2 regions of the Bacillus sp. GbtcB14 genome follow, and region 1 is predicted to be linked to the other one. Evidence: riboswitches for the same ligand, from Rfam matches in the RefSeq annotation. Region 1 holds a riboswitch; the other holds the start of a gene.
What was found. Region 1 has a riboswitch for S-adenosylmethionine ahead of KVT31_RS02175 (bifunctional homocysteine S-methyltransferase/methylenetetrahydrofolate reductase). Riboswitches for the same ligand answer to the same signal wherever they lie in the genome.
Positions count from the first base shown of each region.

Region 2: another riboswitch for S-adenosylmethionine. It lies ahead of mtnW (2,3-diketo-5-methylthiopentyl-1-phosphate enolase); the one in region 1 lies ahead of KVT31_RS02175 (bifunctional homocysteine S-methyltransferase/methylenetetrahydrofolate reductase).

Region 1 is NZ_JAGXJT010000001.1:408,924-414,927, reverse strand. It holds gene metH (methionine synthase) at 1-268, opposite strand, end outside; gene KVT31_RS02175 (bifunctional homocysteine S-methyltransferase/methylenetetrahydrofolate reductase) at 268-2,100, opposite strand; SAM riboswitch class I at 2,171-2,280, opposite strand; SAM riboswitch class I at 2,484-2,593, shown strand; gene metI (cystathionine gamma-synthase/O-acetylhomoserine thiolyase) at 2,687-3,799, shown strand; gene metC (cystathionine beta-lyase) at 3,796-4,959, shown strand; gene KVT31_RS02160 (cysteine hydrolase family protein) at 5,121-5,633, shown strand.
Region 2 is NZ_JAGXJT010000001.1:598,155-604,158, reverse strand. It holds gene KVT31_RS03295 (carbon-nitrogen family hydrolase) at 1-18, opposite strand, end outside; gene KVT31_RS03290 (pyridoxal phosphate-dependent aminotransferase) at 118-1,308, shown strand; SAM riboswitch class I at 1,361-1,466, shown strand; gene mtnW (2,3-diketo-5-methylthiopentyl-1-phosphate enolase) at 1,531-2,775, shown strand; gene KVT31_RS03280 (2-hydroxy-3-keto-5-methylthiopentenyl-1-phosphate phosphatase) at 2,772-3,431, shown strand; gene KVT31_RS03275 (methylthioribulose 1-phosphate dehydratase) at 3,428-4,066, shown strand; gene KVT31_RS03270 (1,2-dihydroxy-3-keto-5-methylthiopentene dioxygenase) at 4,044-4,556, shown strand; gene KVT31_RS03265 (hypothetical protein) at 4,863-5,138, shown strand; gene KVT31_RS03260 (DUF3909 family protein) at 5,190-5,522, opposite strand; gene KVT31_RS03255 (NAD(P)-dependent oxidoreductase) at 5,528-6,004, opposite strand, start outside.

The sequences.
Region 1 (6,004 bases):
CGTCTAAATGAGACAGCTCATAATCACTTAATACAATGTTTGTCGCCCCAAATGTATTTGTTTCAATAATATCCGCTCCAGCTTCAATGTAAGATTTATGGATTTTCAAAATGACATCAGGCCTTGTTTCTACTAAATATTCATTACACCCTTCGTACTCTTCTCCTCCGAAATCTTCCGCAGTTAAGTCCTCTTGCTGAATCATTGTTCCCATTGCACCATCTAATATTAAGATGTTATTTTGTAATTTTTCTTCTATACATTTCATCAGTTAATACCTTCTTTCACTTCTTGCTTTTCTCTCACATATTTAACAAGATGTTCTGTAATTTCATATTTTAGAAATGGTGTAATAAGATAAATGCCGTTAAAATATTTCATCGCCGCATCAATCAATTCTTGTGAAATGCGAATCCCTTCCTCAATTGCTGCCTCTTTCGTTTCATGTCCATCCATTCTCTCCCTTATTTCTTCAGGTAGAGTAATACCCGGCACCTCAAAATGAAGGAAATCTGCATTCCTTTTACTTATTAATGGCATAATCCCAATAAAAATAGGTTGTTCCAAATGCTTTGTCGCTTCATACACTTCTTCAATTAATGCGATATCGTAAATCGGCTGCGTTAAGAAATATTCTGCTCCAGCATCTATTTTCCGTTCCATTCGCTTAACCGCTGCTTTTAAATGTCTTACATGCGGATTAAACGCACCTCCCACTGAAAACCTTGTTGCTGGACCTATTGATTTTCCTAAAATAGAGCGCCCATCGTTCATCTCTTTAATCATTTTAATGAGCTCAATAGAGGACAAATCATATACAGAAGTGGCACCTGGAAAATCACCAACGCGCGCTGGATCCCCAGTTAAAGCTAACACTTCTTCCATGCCTAACGCTGATAGGCCTAGTAAATGAGATTGTAGTCCGATAACGTTATGGTCTCTACACGTTAAATGAGTCAATACTGGAATATCGTGCTTCGTTAATAATGCCCCCATCGCCATATTCGAGACGCGTGGCGATGCTAATGAATTATCTGCTAGAGTAATAGCATCTGCCCCAGCTCTTTTCAATACTCTTGCTCCTTCAAAAAACCGCTGCGTATCTAACGTTTTCGGTGGATCTAATTCCACTACTACTGTCGTTTGTTTTTTTGCTTTCTCTGCTAAAGTGACATGAGCTTTCGAACGTTTCTCATGTGTATGAACTACTTTCGGTCTTTGAATCGTATCCTTTTCTATTACAGGTGTAACGTTTAGAGTAGCACGTTTCATACTTTCAATATGTTCTGGAGTCGTGCCACAACAACCACCCAATAACCGAATACCTTGCTCAATAAATTTCGGTGTCATCGCTTCGAAATAAGCCGGACTTCCCTCATATACGTAACGTCCCTCCACATAATTCGGGAGACCTGCATTTGGATATGCTGACAAGTAGCCATTTTGAGGAATCGATATCATTTTAAAAGCTTCCGTCATGTGAAGTGGCCCTAGTTGGCAGTTCAATCCAACAACATTTGCACCGTAATCTAAAAGCTGTTTTAATATTTCATTTACATCATTTCCATTTTGAGTCGTACCTGCCTCATGTAACGCTAACTGAGCTACAATTGGAATATTCGTTTGTTTTCGTAACACCTGAACAGCATGAAGTAATTCAAACTCATCATAAAAAGTCTCTAATAACAGTCCATCAACCTGTTCTTCTAGTAATGCACTCGCCTGTTCCAGTAACATAAATTCTCGCTCCATATCAGTTGTCGTAACAGCTCCGATATGTTTCATACCACCAATTGTTCCTAAAATTGCATTTCTATCTGTAACAGATGCTTTCGCAATCTTCACTGCCGCTTTATTAATTTGAACAACTTGATTCTCTAAGCCATACATACGTAATTTTGCTTCATTTGCTCCGTACGTATTTGTTTGAATCACATCTGCCCCAGCAGCTACATATTGCTTATGAATCGATATAATTAAATCTGGATCAGATATATTCAATTCTTCAAAACTACTTTGCAAGCCATGTGAATGTAATAAAGTTCCAACCGCGCCATCACCTATTACAATTCCTTTTGATAATAAATCTAGTAATTTCACAAATCTCCCTCATTTCTATCAATATAAAAACCCCCTCTTCACTTTGAAGAGGGGGACATAATCGATCCTCCTCTTATCATGCAAAACATTCGTTTTGCAGGTATTAGCACCGTTTCAAACATTTCGTTTGAAGGTTGCCGGGTTTCACAGGGCCTTTCCCTCCACCGCTCTCAATAAGAGTTTGTCTTTATTATTTTATTTATGTAGCTAAAAGGAAATACGTTCCCCTTTTAACAATGTTTGTTAATTTTTTAATAAATTTAGCATGCACAAATACAAAAGTCAATGACACTTGCGGAAAAATAAAAATTATTTAAAATAAAGTTGCAATTCAATTATCTTTTGTTGTAAAGTTAAAAACATAATAAAATTTCATACGAACATTCTTATCTAGAGAGGTAGAGGGACTGGCCCTATGACGCCTCAGCAACCATTAACATTTGTTAATAAGGTGCTAATTCCAGCAAATTGTGAAAGATTTGACAGATGAGAAGAAGACTCTATTCAAACCGAAAGCCTTCTTCTTAGAAGGCTTTTTTTATTTTACATTCACTTAATTGTTAATTTAAAAAGGAGGAATTTTTAAATGTCAACTATTGAAACAAAACTAGCACAAATCGGAAACCGGAGCGAAACTACAACAGGAACTGTTAATCCACCTGTTTATTTCTCAACTGCTTATCGTCACGAAGGAATTGGTAAATCTACTGGTTTTGACTATTCACGAACTGGAAATCCAACTCGCGGCCTGTTAGAGCAGGCAATCGCAGACTTAGAATACGGTGAACAAGGTTATGCCTGTAGTTCAGGGATGGCAGCTGTTCTCCTCGTCCTTTCCCTATTCCGTTCTGGAGACGAACTTATTGTATCCGAAGATTTATACGGGGGCACTTATCGATTATTTTCTGAGCATGAAAAAAAGTGGAACGTTCGATGTAGATACGTAAATACACAATCTATTAAACAAATTGAGAAAGCTATCACAACTGAAACGAAGGCTATTTTCATAGAAACTCCGACTAACCCATTAATGCAAGTTACCGATATTGCCGCTGTCGCAACCGTAGCGAAAAGACACGGACTACTTCTTATTGTAGACAACACATTTTATACGCCTTATATACAGCAGCCATTAACAGAAGGTGCCGACATTGTGCTTCATAGCGCCACAAAATATTTAGGAGGACATAACGATGTACTAAGCGGTCTTGTCGTTGCAAAAGGAACGGAACTTTGTGAGGAAATCGCTCATTATCATAATGCCTCTGGTGCGGTTTTAAGCCCATTTGACTCATGGCTATTAATTCGCGGTATGAAAACGTTAGCGCTTCGCATGAGACAACATGAAGAAAATGCAAAAGCAGTTGTTGCTTATTTAAATAATGAAGACGGGGTGACAGATGTATTTTATCCTGGAAGAGGCGGCATGATCTCATTTCGTCTGAAAGATGAAACATGGATTAATCCCTTCTTACAATCTTTATCCTTAATTACATTTGCTGAAAGTCTTGGTGGTGTTGAAAGTCTAATGACGTATCCAGCAACGCAAACACATGCTGATATCCCAGAAGAAATCAGAACAGCAAACGGTGTATGTAATCGTCTTCTACGATTTTCCGTTGGTATTGAAAATAGTAACGATTTGATTCAAGACTTAAAGCAAGCCATTAAACTTGTAAAAGAAGGTGTAAGAATATGAGTTATTCTATAGATACACTCTTACTGCACAACCAATATAAACACGACTCGCAAACAGGAGCTGTTAACGTTCCCATCTATAACACATCAACATTCCACCAATTTGATGTAGATACATTCGGAAAATATGATTATAGCCGCTCTGGTAATCCAACTCGTGAAGCTCTTGAAGATATCATTGCTTTATTAGAAGGCGGAACAAAAGGATTTGCCTTCGCATCAGGAATTGCAGCGATTTCTACTGCATTCCTCCTTCTTTCACAAGGCGATCACGTACTCATTTCAGAAGACGTATATGGAGGCACTTATCGAATTATAACTGAAGTTCTCTCCCGTTACGGTGTTTCACATACATTTGTTGATATGACCAATTTAGAAGAAATAAAGCAAAACATTAAGCCAAATACAAAACTCTTTTATGTGGAAACGCCCTCTAATCCACTTTTAAAAGTGACAGATATTCGTGCAGTTTCTAAACTTGCAAAATCTATCGACGCCCTTACTTTTGTTGATAATACATTTTTGACACCACTATTCCAGAAACCACTTGATCTTGGGGCCGATGTCGTTCTTCATAGTGCCACAAAATTCATTGCTGGTCATAGTGATGTTACTGCCGGATTAGCGGTTGTAAAAGATACCGAACTCGCTCAAAAACTTGGATTTTTACAAAATGCATTCGGTGCTATTTTAGGTCCTCAAGACTGTTCTCTCGTACTTCGCGGCCTAAAAACATTGCATGTACGTCTTGAGCATTCAGCTGCAAACGCCAATAAAATTGCACACTATTTACAAGAGCACGCTAAAGTTCAAAATGTCTATTATCCTGGCTTACAAACACATCTTGGATTTGATATTCAACATTCACAAGCTACATCAGCCGGAGCTGTCCTATCTTTCACTTTACAATCAGAAGACGCACTCCGCCAATTTTTATCAAAAGTAAAATTACCTGTCTTTGCAGTTAGTTTAGGAGCTGTCGAATCGATTCTTTCCTACCCAGCTAAAATGTCACATGCAGCCCTGTCACAAGAAGCTCGTGATGAAAGAGGGATTTCTAATTCATTACTTCGGTTATCCGTCGGCCTTGAAAATGTTGACGATTTAATATCTGATTTTGAAAATGCCCTTTCTTATGTAGAAGAACCTGTAAATGCGTAGAGAAAAAAGAAGATATGAAATTAAGTTTTCATATCTTCTTTTTTATGCTGTTAAGTATATTTTTCACTTTTCGTATAGTTCATAAAAAAACGAGAGAGCACCATCTATTTCCAAATTATAAATTAATTGATATATTAAGAAGTAAAAAAAGGGGGGAAATAATGGATACTTGTGCAGATGTTTTAATCGTTATCGATTTACAAAATGGAGTATGTTATAACGAAGAGCATTTATTTGATCTACAAAATTTACTTCCAAAAGTAAATAATAGAATTTCTTCATACAGAAAATCAAATAAATCAATCATTTTTGTTCAACATTGTGATGAGGATTTAGTACCTGAAAAAGAACTTTGGGCTCTTCATATTGATCTAGATGTTCAAGAACAAGATTTTTTTGTAAGAAAAACACATGCAAATTCATTTTATAAAACAAACTTAAAAGAAATTTTAGACCAATTATCTGTACAGCGTATTGAATTTTGTGGTGCCCAAACAGAGTACTGCATGGATGCTACGATAAAATTTGCCCATGGACTAGGATATGAAAACTTCATGGTACAGAAAGCAACCTCTACGTTAAACAATCCATTTATGTCCGCAAAAGAGACAATTGATTTTTATGAGAATATATGGACCCACAGATTTTTAAAATTGATGAAAGATGAAATCTAGAATACATAACTAATGTCTTGGTAATTCTAAGATTTATCAGCTATATTCAAACATTTCATTTTCACCATAAAGAAGCTGACTACATTTAGCTTCTTTTCTTTTTAACCTGTTTTATATTCTAGATATTACATTATAATCCCTTTATCTTATTATTTTAAAAATTTTGTATATTCATTTGAAAGAATAAGAAAATCATGGTAAGATTGTGTTACAAATATATCTATATCTTTCAATTTTTAAAACGCATCGAAATTTTCACTCAAAAATGTCATTTTACAAAACCGTGCTAAATCATCTACTTTATTTACATCAGAGTCTCTTTTCTTACAATTTCTTTACTTTAGGACTTTTTTTCTGCAACAACTGTTTTC
Region 2 (6,004 bases), 190 kb from region 1:
AATACATGCGACTTTCATTTTGTCAGCCCCATTCTTAATTTTTTTCTTTACAAAATACTGGAAAGATTATATCATTTGTCACTAGAATTGTAACAACTTTCAAAAGAGGTGGAAAGTATGAAATTATTTCAACCTTCTGAGATAGTAACATCATTGCCAACACAATTTTTTGCTTCACTTGTTGCAAAAGTTAACAAAGTCGTTGCAGCAGGTCACGATGTTATTAATCTAGGACAAGGTAATCCAGATCAACCAACACCACAGCATATCGTAAAAGCTTTACAAGACGCTGCTGAAAAGGCCATTCATCATAAATACCCGCCATTTCGTGGACATGAAAGTTTAAAAGAAGCTGTGGCAACATTCTATAAACGTGAATACGGCGTCGAATTAAATCCAAAAACAGAAGTTGCTATTTTGTTTGGCGGAAAGGCTGGATTAGTAGAATTACCAATTTGTTTTACAAACCCTGGTGATACCATTCTCGTTCCAGATCCAGGATATCCAGATTATTTATCGGGAGTTGCTTTAGCAAAAGCACAATTTGAAACAATGCCGCTACTTGCAGAAAATAATTTTTTACCGGATTATACGAAAATTGATGACACTATCGCTGAGCGGGCAAAGTTAATGTTTTTAAATTACCCAAACAATCCTACTGGTGCTACTGCATCAAAAGATTTCTTTGATGAAACTATTCATTTTGCTAATGAACATAATATATTAGTCGTTCATGATTTCGCTTACGGTGCGATTGGATTCGATGGTCAAAAACCTGTTAGTTTCTTGCAAGCAGACGGCGCTAAAGATACAGGTATTGAAATTTACACTTTATCGAAAACTTTCAATATGGCTGGATGGCGTATTGCTTTTGCTGTGGGAAATGCAAGTGTCATTGAAACAATTAACTTATTACAAGATCATATGTATGTTAGTATTTTTGGTGCAGTTCAAAATGCTGCCCGTGAAGCACTATTAAGTTCACAGTCTTGCGTCGTAGACCTTGTAAATAGTTACGAATCTCGCAGAAACGCTCTTATTTCAGCCTGTCACTCAATTGGCTGGGATGTAGACATTCCAACAGGATCATTCTTTGCATGGCTTCCTGTACCAGAAGGTTATACATCTGAGCAATTTTCTGATATTTTACTAGAAAAAGCACATGTTGCAGTTGCCCCTGGTGTTGGATTTGGTGAACATGGCGAAGGGTATGTCCGCGTTGGCCTCTTACATACAGAAGATAGATTGCAAGAAGCCATTAATCGAATTGATAAATTAAATTTTTTCAAAAAGTCATTGACAACATGAAAAATATCTGACAAAATTCAGTTATCTTAAAAATTTAAACATTTCTAAATACTTCTTATCAAGAGCAGGTGGAGGGACGAGCCCGACGAAACCCGGCAACCGATCTACAATTGTAGACACGGTGCTAATTCTCGCAGCATTATGCTGACAGATAAGGAGCTGGTTGTAAAAAAACCTCTCCTTAGCTGAGAGGTTTTTTTATTTAACTAGGAGGTTTTAACAATGAGCGGAATTATAGCGACATATTTAATCCATGATGATTCACATAACTTAGAAAAAAAAGCTGAGCAAATTGCACTCGGTTTAACAATTGGATCTTGGACTCATTTGCCACACTTATTGCAAGAACAATTAAAACAGCATAAAGGCAACGTCATTCATGTTGAGGAATTAGCTGAACAAGAACATACCAATTCGTATTTACGAAAAAAAGTAAAACGCGGGATTATTAAAATTGAATATCCGTTATTAAACTTCAGTCCAGACTTACCAGCAATTTTAACAACTACATTCGGAAAGCTATCTCTTGATGGCGAAGTGAAATTAATCGACTTAACTTTTTCAGACGAGTTAAAAAAGCATTTTCCTGGTCCAAAGTTCGGGATAGATGGTATTCGAAACCTACTACAAGTGCATGAGCGTCCTCTTTTAATGAGTATTTTTAAAGGAATGATTGGACGAAATATTGGGTATTTAAAAACGCAATTACGCGATCAAGCAATTGGTGGTGTAGATATAGTAAAAGATGATGAAATATTATTTGAGAATACATTAACACCACTTACGAAACGCATTGTATCTGGAAAAGAAGTTTTACAATCCGTATATGAAACATACGGACATAAAACGTTATATGCCGTAAATTTAACAGGTCGAACTTTCGATTTAAAAGAAAATGCGAAACGCGCAGTGCAAGCCGGGGCTGATATTCTATTATTTAACGTATTTGCTTACGGACTAGATGTACTACAATCACTGGCAGAAGATAATGAAATCACAGTTCCTATTATGGCACACCCTGCTGTAAGTGGTGCTTACTCAGCATCCAAGTTATATGGAGTTTCCTCTCCATTATTACTCGGAAAACTATTACGTTATGCTGGCGCTGACTTTTCATTATTCCCATCTCCATATGGAAGTGTTGCACTAGAAAAAGAGGACGCTCTTGCTATCTCGAAATATTTAACTGAAGACGATCCATTTTTCAAGAAGAGTTTTTCTGTTCCGTCTGCTGGTATTCACCCTGGTTTCGTTCCCTTTATTTTACGAGATTTCGGTAAAGAGGTTGTTATTAATGCTGGCGGCGGGATACATGGACATCCGAGCGGGGCGCAAGGCGGCGGTAAAGCTTTCCGTACTGCAATTGATGCTACTTTGCAAAATACACCACTTCATGAAGTAGATGACATAAATTTGCACAGTGCACTACAAATATGGGGAAATCCCTCTCATGGGGTGAAATTATGAGTATTCAAGTATTTTGTGATTTCGATGGCACGATTACAAATAATGATAACATTATGTCCATTATGGAAAAATTTGCACCACCAGAAGCCGAAGAAGTAAAGAACAGAATTTTATCACAAGAGCTGTCTATTCAAGAAGGTGTTTCTCAATTATTTCAATTAATACCTACTAGTCTACACGATGATATGATTCAATTTTTAATAAAAACTGCTGAAATACGTAATGGTTTTCATGAATTTATACAATTTGTAAATGAAAATAACATTTCTTTTTACGTTATATCAGGCGGAATGGATTTCTTCGTCTATCCACTCTTACAAGGAATCATTTCAAAAGAGCAAATTTACTGTAATGAAACAGACTTTTCAAGTGAATTCATTACCGTTAAGTGGCCTCATCCTTGTGATCATCATTGTCAAAATCATTGCGGATTATGCAAATCATCTTTAATCCGTAAATTAAGTGATACGAATGACTTCCATATTGTGATTGGAGATTCAATTACTGATTTACAAGCTGCGAAACAAGCAGATAAAGTATTTGCCCGCGACTTCCTTATTACAAAGTGTGAAGAGAATTATATTGCTTATACACCGTTTGAAACATTTCACGATGTTCAAACCCAATTAAAACGTTTGTTGGAGGTGAAATCATGAAACAACTTTTTCGTCAATGGTATGACTTAAGCGAGGTAAAAAAAGAATTAACAACACGAAATTGGTTTCCAGCAACGAGTGGTAATATTTCTATAAAGGTTAGTCATGAGCCACTTACTTTTCTTATTACAGCAAGTGGTAAAGATAAAACAAAAACTACTCCAGATGATTTTCTATTAGTAGATTATCTAGGGGTTCCCGTATTAGAGACTGAATTACGTCCTTCAGCAGAAACAATATTGCATACACATATTTATAACAATACGAATGCCGGGTGCGTACTTCATGTTCATACAACTGATAATAATGTCATCACAAATTTATATAGTGATGCAGTCACCCTTCAAAATCAAGAAATTATTAAAGCTCTCGATATTTGGGAAGAAGGTGCAACAATTCACATTCCTATTATCGAAAACCATGCCCATATCCCAACGCTCGGAGAAAACTTCCGAAAGCATATACAAGGAGATTCTGGAGCAGTATTAATTCGTAACCACGGTATTACCGTATGGGGCCGAGATAGCTTTGATGCAAAGAAAAGATTAGAAGCTTATGAGTTTTTATTCCAATTTCATATAAAACTATTATCAATTCAAGGAGGCGTTTCTAATGGCGCAAATTCGTATTCATGAAGTAAATACTCGCATAGAAAATGAAGTAGAAGTATCTAAATTTCTACAAGAGGAAGGCGTTTTATATGAGAAATGGAACATCTCTAAACTTCCTACTTATTTAAATGAAAATTATTCGTTAACAGATGAAAACAAGGCTGAAATATTAGCTGTGTTTTCAAAAGAAATCGCTGATGTTTCAGCGCGCCGAGGTTATAAAGCACATGATGTAATTTCACTTTCAAATAGCACACCTAACCTTGACGAATTATTAATTAATTTCCAAAAAGAACACCATCATACCGATGATGAAGTTCGCTTTATTGTTAGTGGACATGGCATATTTGCCATTGAAGGAAAAGATGGCAAATTCTTTGACGTTGAACTTGAGCCAGGCGATCTCATATCTGTTCCAGAAAATGCAAGACATTATTTTACCTTACAAGATGATCGTCAAGTTGTCGCTATTCGTATTTTTGTTACAACTGAAGGCTGGGTTCCAATTTATTGAGGTAGTTAGTTGAATAAAAGGAATTGGATCCCCTTTTCCAACCTTTTATTCACTCTACATATATACATCCTCCTATGGAACAGGCTTATTTCAAAAAATGAAATAAGCCTGATTTTTTATTTTCTCAAACATATGAGTCCTTCTATTCCAAAACAATCTCCCCTTCTATTTTTCCAATGAATTTTTTAACACTTTTTGAACATTTATTGAACTTTTTTTGAATTTTTTCTGAAAATTCTGTTTTGTATATGATATACTACAATTAAATAAGAAGGAAAAGAATATCGCAAACAGAGGGGGATAATCATGAGTTTACTTATCGCACTTATACTAGGGGTTACGTGTGGAGCACTTCCTGTTATTCTAGGAGCTATTATGGAAGAGTTGGAAGTTGGTGTTTTAGGTTTTGTCGCATCTTGTGTAAGCGCTTTATTTTTCGGCTTATTCGGTGCTATTCCTGTTTCCATTCTGTGTGCATTTTATATAGTACGCCATGCTCGTGCAAAACAATTTGGTCCTAATCACATCGCGCAAGTTATTCCATTCCCAATCGAACGATGCCGCCGGGCTTCTAGCTTATAATTATAAAAATTTAATATACCTAAATAAATAAAAGTCCTCAAATGAGGACTTTTATTTATTTTCTTCTAGAAATTGAAACAATTCTTGTAAATGTAGGGCATCTTCACTATAGCTAACAGATACGTGACATATACCATCAATCTCTGCTTGCATATATAGATCAACTCCATCTCGATCATACTTCAATGCCAAATAAAACTCCATTTCTTCTAGCATTTTTTTTGAAGTTCGAATAACGTAATGCCCCTTTTCATCTCTTCCATATTCGAATTTCGGCTCAAAATCATATTTTTGTTTAAAAGCTTCTTTTTGTTTTTCATTAATTTGTATACAAGTTGCTCGTTGTACAGTATCAATCATCTCATCAAATTTTTGAAGCTCCATCTCATTTACCCCCTTATGTATTTTTTGTATAACACTTGTGTTCCGCTATTCTCTTCCCCATCTTTTATTAACTCTTCATACAATTCCTTCGCCAAACTTAAACCTGGTACTGGTAATTGCAATTTTTCAGCCTCATCTAAAGCAATCTTCATATCTTTCATAAAATGCTTTACATAAAACCCTGGTTCAAAATCTCCCTTTAACATTCGAGGAGCTAAATTACTCAATGACCAGCTACCTGCTGCTCCCGTTGAAATACTCTCTAATACTTTATCTGGATTCAGTCCAGCCTTTTTCGCGTAAGCAACAGCTTCACATACTCCAATCATGTTGGATGCAATTGCAATTTGATTGCACATTTTCGTATGCTGTCCACTCCCAGCTGGTCCTTGTAACTGAATATTTGTTCCTAGTTTTTCAAACAACGGTAAACATCTATCATATATGTCTTTCTCTCCACCGACCATAATTGCAAGTCTTGC